DNA from 3 places in the Roseibium porphyridii genome. Region 3 is predicted to be linked to each of the others. Evidence: predicted binding sites of a transcription regulator. Region 3 holds the regulator's gene; each other region holds the start of a gene.
The links. Region 3 encodes LexA, which represses DNA repair genes until DNA is damaged. Its sites were predicted from a motif close to TGTTCNNNNTGTGTTCNG; they were not measured.
Positions count from the first base shown of each region.

Region 1: K1718_RS22500 (PA0069 family radical SAM protein) is a predicted target of LexA. The motif match lies at 1,730-1,747, and genes of this name have one in related genera.
Region 2: K1718_RS08590 (ribonuclease T2 family protein) is a predicted target of LexA. The motif match lies at 1,677-1,694, and genes of this name have one in related genera.

Region 1 is NZ_CP120863.1:4,900,011-4,903,290, forward strand. Features, by position in the region: gene K1718_RS22490 (2-keto-4-pentenoate hydratase) at 1-508, opposite strand, end outside; gene K1718_RS22495 (glycosyltransferase) at 965-1,657, opposite strand; gene K1718_RS22500 (PA0069 family radical SAM protein) at 1,769-2,902, shown strand; gene K1718_RS22505 (ribonuclease HII) at 2,948-3,280, shown strand, end outside.
Region 2 is NZ_CP120863.1:1,857,368-1,860,647, reverse strand. Features, by position in the region: gene K1718_RS08600 (50S ribosomal protein L25/general stress protein Ctc) at 30-665, shown strand; gene pth (aminoacyl-tRNA hydrolase) at 806-1,549, shown strand; gene K1718_RS08590 (ribonuclease T2 family protein) at 1,736-2,755, shown strand; gene ychF (redox-regulated ATPase YchF) at 2,869-3,280, shown strand, end outside.
Region 3 is NZ_CP120863.1:3,116,551-3,119,830, forward strand. Features, by position in the region: gene K1718_RS14595 (ComEC/Rec2 family competence protein) at 1-973, shown strand, start outside; gene lexA (transcriptional repressor LexA) at 998-1,717, opposite strand; gene K1718_RS14605 (PPC domain-containing DNA-binding protein) at 1,874-2,743, opposite strand; gene K1718_RS14610 (acyl-CoA synthetase) at 2,740-3,280, opposite strand, start outside.

The DNA.
Region 1 (3,280 bases), 1.8 Mb from region 3:
GATAGAGCGCGCCATGCAAGCCGAAAGCGGCGGCACAGTCCGCGTCGGAAAAGCGCCAGCCGGGGAAAGACGAAAATACGACCTCAAACCCGTGTGACACCCAGTCGATGCACCCGGCAAGCTCGGTCTCGCTCATCCCTGCCCGTGGCGCGGACTTCAGGCCGAATACAATCTCGGGCTCAAGCCGCGGCTCGGGCAATTTCGGCAATCTGTGCGAGCCTTCACCGATATCATGCAGGGTCGTATCCCACACCGGCCCCCACATCGGTCCCGTGACGTCGTAGAGCGGCCAGATCGTCCGGTTCGTGAAACCGATCTTGCGGCCCACCCTCCGCTCGCCCCGGGCCTCGCGCAGTGCGGTGACCCTGTGGGCGATGGAATACGCCGATTCGGCGTCGAAAGCCGGGTCGCGATCGGTGATTGGCGCAATTTGGTTGCCCGTGTCATAGGCCTCAAGCAGTTCGGCGGCATAGGCCTCAATCGCGGCATCTTCCATCGTATCCGACATCTAAATAACTCCTCGCAGTGTCCCTGCAAGACAGTCGCCGCTCTGGCCGCCCATTACAACTGCGAGGCGACCATGCATTTGTCGCTTGAGGCTCCCGGGCCTTGACGGCACTCCATTCCAATAACCGCAAAAAGCCGCGAGTTGGACGATCACGTAGTTCAACCTACCGTCCGTTATTGCCGTTTTCCGGCTCACTAGCAGACTGTCTCCTCCTCCCGGCCCGAAGGCGGACATCAGCTACGTTTCATTTTTGAGTATTCGGCCCAGGACACAGTCCCAAGGAACAATGCGCTCAGGTCCCTAGGACCTGGATTGCGTTCAAGGTGCGACGGCCAGAGAAACCCGGATGGTTCCTGGCAGCTGAAAATTAGATGACAAACCCGCTCTGGAGTATCTGACCAATTCAGGGAATGTTTTGTTATTTCAGTTCGCCGCCTAAATCGCCGCTGCCTGCCACTAACCGTGGAGTTTTATCGCGACCCTTGCCGGAATGCGCAGGATTCCGACGCAGAAGCGGGCGAGCGACTGGCGCAGGCCCGCAATGAGACCTTCCTGCTGCGGTTCGCCGGATGTGACCGCGGCAGCCCTTAAAAACACCATTCGGCCACGACCGATACGTTTTGCAATGTCGAGATCTTCCAGCTGCGGCAAAGGCCTGTGTCCACCGAGTTTTTGGTAGAACTGGCGTGAAATCAGCAGCCCCTGATTTCCGTAAGGCATACCGAGAAGCTGGGAGCGGAACGCTGCGACGGATTCGCCAAGACGAGCACCTGGCCCGAATGCTTCGTATCGCAGTCGGAAACTGGCTGCAGTGCGGGGTCCGTTAGGTGCGTGGGCTGCTCGCTCGACAAACGCCTGTGCTTCATGGTGCCAACCGCTTTCAAGCAGCGTTTCCGGTTGCAGGAACAGCAACCAGTCGCCTCTTTTGGCGATCTCAGCACCCAGTGCGAGGCGTTCAGCCTTTGATTTCTTCAAGACCGCCCAATGACAACCGGCTGCGTCCGCAACCTGGCCAGTATTGTCCGATGAGCCTCCGTCCACGACCACGACTTCGCGCACGACGCCTTCCGCGGCTGCGGGCACCAGCGCCGAGAGGGCATGAACCAACTCGGTTTCGGAATTGTATGTCGGAATAATGACGCTAATCATGTTCCGAAGTTCTACAGGATTTTTTTTCAAAGTGCGAGTGAATGGGCTTGAGAACGCCCGGAAATTGGCTAATGTTCCTATTATGTTCTCGTTTACTCGCCAGATACGCTCATGAGCGCGCCCTTGCAATTCGCTGCAGCGCAGCATGAGGCAGACAATACCGAAGACAGCGCTCCTCGGTTGACTGAAGACAGACGAAGGGGCCGGGGCTCAGCCCTTAATAAATCCGGTCGGTTCGAACCGCTATCCTACGAAGGCTTTGATGATGGTTGGGATAGTCTTGAGGATTTGCCCCCATTGAAGACCGAGGTACAGGAAGAGCGAGCACGAACGATCATAACGCGCAATTCTTCGCCCGATCTCTCCTTTGACCGTTCGATCAACCCTTATCGCGGTTGCGAGCATGGCTGTGTCTACTGTTTTGCACGACCAAGCCACGCCTATATGGGACTGTCTCCAGGGCTGGATTTTGAAACCCGTCTCTTTGCAAAGCCCAATGCCGCACAGCTTCTAGAAAGGGAATTGTCAAAACCGGGCTACATTCCCCGCGTGATTGCCATCGGCACGAACACCGACCCTTATCAACCGCTGGAACGCGGATACAAGTTGATGCGAGAAATCCTGGAGGTTCTCGACAATTGCTCTCACCCGGTCGCGATTGTCACAAAGTCAGCCCTCGTGACCAGGGACATTGACATCCTCGCGCGTATGGCCGAGCGCAATCTGGTCAAGGTCGCGCTGTCCGTAACCACGCTGGACAAGAAACTGTGCCGTGCCATGGAACCCCGAGCGTCCGCACCACACAAACGTCTTGGCGCAATCAAAGCCCTGAACGAAGCTGGTGTCCCTGCCCTGGTTATGATGGCTCCCATCATCCCAGCTCTCACCGACAGCGAGATTGAAAGCATACTGGAAGCTGCTACCGAACATGGTGCGCAGGAAGCCGCTTATGTTCTTTTGCGGCTCCCCCTTGAAGTCTCTGAACTCTTCCGTGACTGGCTGCTTAGACATTGCCCTGATCGGTACAGGCACGTCATGAACCTCATCAGGTCAATGCGTGGCGGCAAGGACTACGATGCCAGATGGGGAGACCGCATGAGAGGACGAGGTCCCTATGCAGTTCAGATTTCCAAACGCTATTCTCTTGCCGCGAAACGTCTGGGCCTCAGCCTGCGCAGGAAGAAACTGAACCTGGACGACTTCAGACAACCTCAAAAAGGTGGTGTGCAACTGGATCTCTTTTGAGATCGCGGCTTGAAGTGATTTCTTGCAAACGGCAGGTTGATCGACATGACTGGCACCCCGTCCTTGTTCGATCTTGCTTTTCCCGATCGCCCGGATCTGTCTCTTGAGCGCAAATACGCTGCAGAATTCAACGGGCTATTGTGCGGTGTTGACGAAGCTGGACGCGGGCCATGGGCGGGACCGGTCGTCACCGCTGCAGTCGTTCTGGATTACGAGCGCGTACCGGATGGGCTGGACGATTCCAAGAAGCTCTCCGAGGCCAGACGCGAAGCATTGTATCTGGACATTGTTTCGAGCGCCTGGATTTGTGTCGCCAGCGCGTCTCCAGCGACGATTGACCGTCTCAACATCCGCACGGCGACGCTTTCCGCAATGGTT
Region 2 (3,280 bases), 1.3 Mb from region 3:
TCCGTTCTTAATACACCAAGGAGTTTCCCATGGCTTCCAGCTATGAGCTGAAGGCGTCGGCACGGGACCGGGTGGGCAAGGGGGCCGCACGGGCACTGCGTCGCGAAGGCCTTCTCCCCGCCGTTATCTACGGCGACAAGAAACCGGCACTGCCGATCACCATTCCGGTAAAAGAAACAACCATTACCCTGCACAAGGGTGGCTTTACCGCGCAGATCGGCACGATCAACATCGACGGTGAAAAGCATCAGGTTATCGCCAAGGACTATCAGCTGCACCCGGTGCGTGATGACGTCCTGCATGTCGACTTCCTGCGTGTTGCCAAAGGTGCGACCCTCACGGTCGAAATTCCGGTCCAGTTCATCAATGAAGAAGACTGCCCGGGCCTGAAAAAAGGCGGCGTCTTGAACATCGTCCGTCACACGGTCGAAATGAACGTGCCTGCAGACAGCATTCCTGAAGCTCTGGTTTTGGATCTTGCCAAAGCTGAGCCGGGCGACAGCCTGCACATCTCCGCAGTTGATCTGCCGGAAGGCGCTGAGCCGACCATCACCGACCGCGACTTCACCATCGCAACGATTGCGGCTCCGGCCGGCATGAAAGAAACCGACGAAGGTGAAGAAGCAGAAGGCGCTGAAGAGGGCGAAGAAGAAGCAAGCGAATAAGCTTCACTTCTGTTACAACAATAAGGAGGCGGTCACCGCCTTCTGCCCCGGCGCTCCATCACGGAGCAAATTCGGGGACGACTTCAAAGCAGCCGGTTGGGCTGCTTTTTCGTTTCAACAACGGACGTGAAAGGCACATTATGAAGCTGATCGTCGGTCTCGGTAATCCAGGTGCGAAATACGCAGGAAACCGGCACAACATCGGTTTCATGGCCGTGGACGAAATTCACCGCAGCCATTCGGCTTTTCAGCCCTGGCGCGCCCGGTTTCAGGGTCAGGTTTCCGAAGGACGCCTCGGAACAGACAAGGCTCTCCTGTTAAAACCTTCAACCTACATGAACGAAAGCGGCCGGTCGGTGGGTGAAGCCATGCGCTTCTATAAGCTTCAACCCGAAGACATCGTCGTTCTCTACGATGAGCTCGACTTGCCGCCTGCCAAATTCCGCATGAAAAAAGGCGGTGGTCACGGTGGTCACAATGGATTGCGTTCCATCTCCGCGCATATCGGGCCGGACTACCGGCGTCTTCGTCTCGGCATCGGACACCCCGGCGACAAGAAGCTGGTATCGAACTATGTTCTTGGTGACTTTGCAAAGGCGGATCAGGACTGGCTGGAACCACTTCTTGAGGAAATAGCGAACCATGCCGATCTGCTCGCAACCGGGCAGGACAGTCAATTTGCCAACAAACTGACGCTTTCACTGGAACCGCAAAAAGCACAGCGCAAGGGCAAACCTGAAGTAGTGGGCGAGCGCCCTGGCAGGCCTGCGGCAAAACCAAAGGGGCAAAGCCACATTCGGCAGGCCCGTCAGCCTAAGCCAACGGCCATGCCCAAATCCGGGCCGATGGCAGACATGCTGAAAAAACTGTTCCGTGGCGACTGACCCCAGCTCCAGCGAATACAGTAAATTGGCTGCTGTTACGCCGGAACCAAGCAAAGCACAAACAGGATCCGCAGCTCTCGTCATAAGAACGACATGGTGACACGGCAAGGATTAGGTCGTTCCCCCCGAGAAGACACCAGGAGCATTTGTTCGCGGTGTCCGTCCAGTGGTTCTGGGAGGTAGGCAATGCGTTTTCTTATTGCATTGATCGCAGGCAGCTTTTTGGTGACGACACCGGCATCGGCGTTCAAGAAATTGGAAGGCTATTTCATCGCCTTCGAAACCTGCGAAGCCTATCACAGCAAAAACAGGCAGACCAATCCGGGCAGCATCACCACCTCACCCAATATGGCCTATAAGATGCTCGGGTTGAACAAGGAAGGTGGAGACTATTTCCAGGTTCAGATGGACAACGCTCCCGTATCAACCGCTCGATGGGTCAGTGCGGACTGCGGCATTCACGTGGTCAAGGCCGATACCCGGACAGGTGGCACTGGAACAGGCGGTTCCGATGATGTCATCGAGCAGGAAGGCACAGAGTCCGTCGACAACCTTCTGACCCTCTCCTGGCAGCCAGCGTTTTGTGAATTCCGACCCGGCAAGAAGGAATGCCGTGACCTGAACGATGGCCTTCTTCCGCACACGACCCGCCAGCTCTCCATCCATGGCCTGTGGCCGCAGCCAAAGGACAACATTTACTGCGGAGTGCCGACCAGCATCATAGACCTGGACAAGCCCGATACCTGGGATCGTCTCCCTGCTCCGGCGATCGACACCGAAACCGCCGATGCCTTGCAAGCTGCCATGCCAGGATATGCCAGTTTCCTGCACCATCATGAATGGATAAAACACGGCACCTGTTTCCTGGGCGAAGGTGGCGCTGATGAGTATTATGATGACACGCTTTACCTGACTGAACTCGTCAATCAATCCGCTGTCGGGGACTTGTTCTTCAACAATGTCGGTGCCGAAATCACAGGGGCCGATATCCGCGCAGCCTTTGACACATCTTTCGGCCAAGGCACAGGAGACAGAGTTCTGATCAAGTGCACCAGTGACGGCAGCCGTACCTTGATCAACGAGATCTGGCTCGGCATGAAAGGCAAGATAACTCAGGAAAGCGACCTGGGTGAGTTGATGCGGGCGGCCGATACCGTCGCAATGGGGTGCAACCGTGGCATCATCGACAGGACGGGTCTGCAATAACGCAACGGTTCAGCCTTCCGTGTCTGAACTCGTCGCTCAAAGTCTTGACCTGCCGTCAAGGCTCGGGCATGTAGCCCGGCAACAGTTTCAGACCAAACCGAAAGCGAACTCCCATGGGTTTCCAGTGCGGCATTGTCGGACTGCCGAATGTCGGCAAGTCCACGCTCTTCAACGCGCTCACGAAAACAGCCGCGGCCCAGGCCGCCAACTATCCCTTCTGCACGATCGAGCCGAATACGGGTGAAGTTGCCGTTCCTGACCCGCGCCTTTATGCGATCCGCGATATTGCGGCTTCGAAGGAAGTCATCCCGACCCGAATTACTTTCGTCGACATTGCCGGTCTGGTGCGCGGAGCTTCCAAGGGTGAAGGTCTTGGCAACCAGTTTCTGGCCAACATTCGCGAAGTCGATGCCATCGCTCATGTGCTGCGGTGCTTTGAAGATGATGACATCACCCATGTCGACGGTGCGATTGATCCGCTTGCGGATGCCGAAACGGTAGAAACCGAGCTCATGGTCGCGGATA
Region 3 (3,280 bases):
TCATTTTGGCCGGATTGCTCCCTATGGTGTCGTTGGCAACATGCTTGGAATGCCTGTTTTTTCGTTGCTGGTGATGCCAATGGGGGTTCTGGCACTCATCTTGATGCCATTCGGACTGGCCGCGTTGCCCCTCGCCATAATGTCTCTTGGCATTTCCTGGTTGCTGGACATTTCCGAATTTACTGCAGCTTTGGGAGGTGATACCGGGACCATCGGTAACCTCTCTGCGTTGCCTACTTTGTTTTTGATGAGTGCGCTATTTCTGGTTCTTCTGGTGCCCGGACGTTTGCGCTTGCTGTCGGCAGTGCCATGTGTCGTTGCAATGCTCTTAATTTTCCAGTCACGACCCCCTGATGTTCAAATCGCATCCTCCGGTTCGCGAGTTGCAGCTCGCGACGACAACGGTCAGCTGAACTTATCAAGCACCCGTTCTTCTTTTGCGTCAGAGCTCTGGCTTCAGAAGGAAGGAGTATTCAATGCCACGATTAAATCGCGCAAGATGAAATCGTCTCAACGGAGCTGTGATCAGGCTGGATGTGTGATCAAAGCACATGCACCAGTTCTTATGTTCGTAAACGGTCAACGCGCCGAAACGTCTGTTTCAATAGCGTTCCCCAGACAAACGGAAGCTCTGTATCAGGATTGTCAATTCGCCGATTTGATCGTGACCGATCTAATCGTTCCAGATGATTGCCCTGCAGCGATTGTCATTGATGCAGAAACGAGAAGCAGGCGAGGGGCGGTGTCCATCTGGCTGTCAGTGCAGCCAAACGCGGGCGCCGATACTGTGCCAAGAGGACAGAAGCTTATCACTGAAACTGGTCGTCAAAAAAACGACGAGCTCGGCAAATTTGGCGCTCAAACCGTCACCACAGTCATCTCTAAAATACGTTTCGCTATACCAGAGACGCCGAGACCCTGGCACCATCCGGGAGAAATGACGCGCGCAATTCTGACATCAAAAAGCAAGTGAATCCGTTAGGAACGACCTGCTGATCTAGTACTGGCGAAACAAAGCAACAAGACGCCCTTGAACACGAACACGCCCCGGTCCGAAAATGCGTGTTTCATAGGCTGGATTTGCAGCTTCGAGCGCAATGGACGCACCTTTTTTGCGAAGCCGTTTCAGTGTTGCTTCCTCATCGTCCACCAGAGCAACGACTATGTCGCCACTGTCAGCTGAATCTGTCCGACGGATAAGGACCGTGTCCCCATCAAGAATGCCGGCTTCAATCATGGAGTCACCGCGCACTTCCAGCGCGTAGTGTTCTCCCTTGCCGAGGAGTTCCTGTGGGACGGTAATTGAATGACTGTGGGTCTGAATTGCCTCGATCGGAACACCAGCTGCGATCCGACCCATTACCGGGATTTCTGCGCCGGCAGCATCGGGGACAGATGAGGATGGGGGAGACTTGGAAGCTACATCCTTGCCCAATGAGCCCTCGATGACTTCGGGTGAGAAACTTCCACGTGGTCGTGGAGCCCCCAGGCCAGGAGCAATTGAGTCGGGAAGGCGGACGACTTCCATTGCACGCGCCCTGTTTGGCAAGCGACGAATAAAGCCGCGTTCCTCAAGGGCCGTAATGAGCCGATGGATACCAGACTTGGAACGCAGGTCCAGAGCGTCCTTCATTTCATCGAAGGACGGTGGGACGCCAGTTTCCTTCAGTCTTTCATGAATGAACATGAGCAGTTCGTACTGCTTGCGCGTCAACATAACGGTTACCCCTGACCAAGAATCGGGCTGGTACAAATCGAGAACACTCTAGCTGTTCCTATTGTGTTCTGCAAGAGTAAATGTTCTCTTACTGTTCTGTTGCCGTTGACCCTGGCCAAAAGAGAGCAGGAGCAGCTTGCATCTTGGGGATTGGGCTCAGTCCGCGGAAATTAGCAGCAATTCACATGTTACGAGGGTCGGGCATTTACCGGGTTGCAAGGCACCTTGATGGAGATTTCCGTTGAGGTCGACGGCGCGTATCTGAACCTGTTGGCCGTCATGGAGTTGGCGCCCACTTCCTGAGCGCAACAGGATTTCAGAGATGAGGCCTTTCATGGGTGGCGACGATCTGAATTCTGCACCTGCGAGACTGCCCAGACCAACAACCTTGAAGGTGTTGGCCTCAATCTTCGATGCGAGGCCGCAAATACTGTCGTGAAGATCCTCAAAAGGTGCCAAGGTCGTGATCAGAGCGTTGGTTGGTGGGGCGTGCGTGTCGGTGCTCTGAGATGGCTTTACCCGGAACAGCGTAAACTCTGTTTCAGGATCGTATTCGGCCTCGAACCCAGCTCCAATTAAGCCAAAGCCGGTCAGGTCCGAATTTCCCGCAAGCGATACGCTTTGCGGGAGCAGGTGTCCGAGATGAGCGTTTCCATTTTCCTGCCAATAGGCGTGAATGTGCGCAAACCATTGGCCGTCCCTGCGACCAAGAATAGCAACGGCTTCGACAAGTGTTGCCCCTTCTGAAACTCGGGTGTCGCTATACCAGGCGGCGTGCCGATCATCGAACGCGCAATCAGGCATGACGTAGTCAAATGCGTTTAGCGCCAAGCCGCTGAGGTCAAGCACGGCGGATTGATAGCCTGACGCGTCAATCCATTGGCCAAGCTCCCGCAGCAGACTTCCGCCATTGGTCAGGGTGAGTGCAACCGGTTCGGCATGGCATGGGAGCCATGGTCTGCGTTGAGAAGCTTTTGGTCCAGGGTGCTTGATATCATCAAGTGTCCGGGGCGCGTCGCGTCTCATGTCAAACCTTTTTCGCTCAAAAACTCGCGAACAAGTTTTTTTGTGATCTTGCCGTAGGCACTGGTCGGCATTGATTCAATGAACAAGTATCGATGAGGCATCTTGTATCGGGCGACCTTTCCGGCAAGAAAGGCGCTCAATTCTGCCGTGTCTGGTTCAGCTTTCGTTGATGCCACGCACACCGCCAGTCCGACTTCTCCCCATTGAGGATCAGGTACGCCAAGAATTGCAACCTCAGACAAGGAAGGGTGCGTCAACAGCACTTCTTCAACTTCCTTCGGGTACACGTTTGACCCGCCTGAAATATACATGTCCGATGCGCGGCCGGTCAGATAGAGATACCGGTCTTTGTCCATATGGCCGATATCCCCGGTCCGAAACCACCCATGCCGAAACGAGCTGTGGTTGGCGGCATCGTCTTCTAGATAACCAGCGCAGACTGCTGCCCCGATGACGCAGACTTCGCCAGTTTCTCCGGGTGGCAACATGGCGCCAGTATCATCCTGTATCGAAACTTCAATTCCGGTCCGCTCGGTT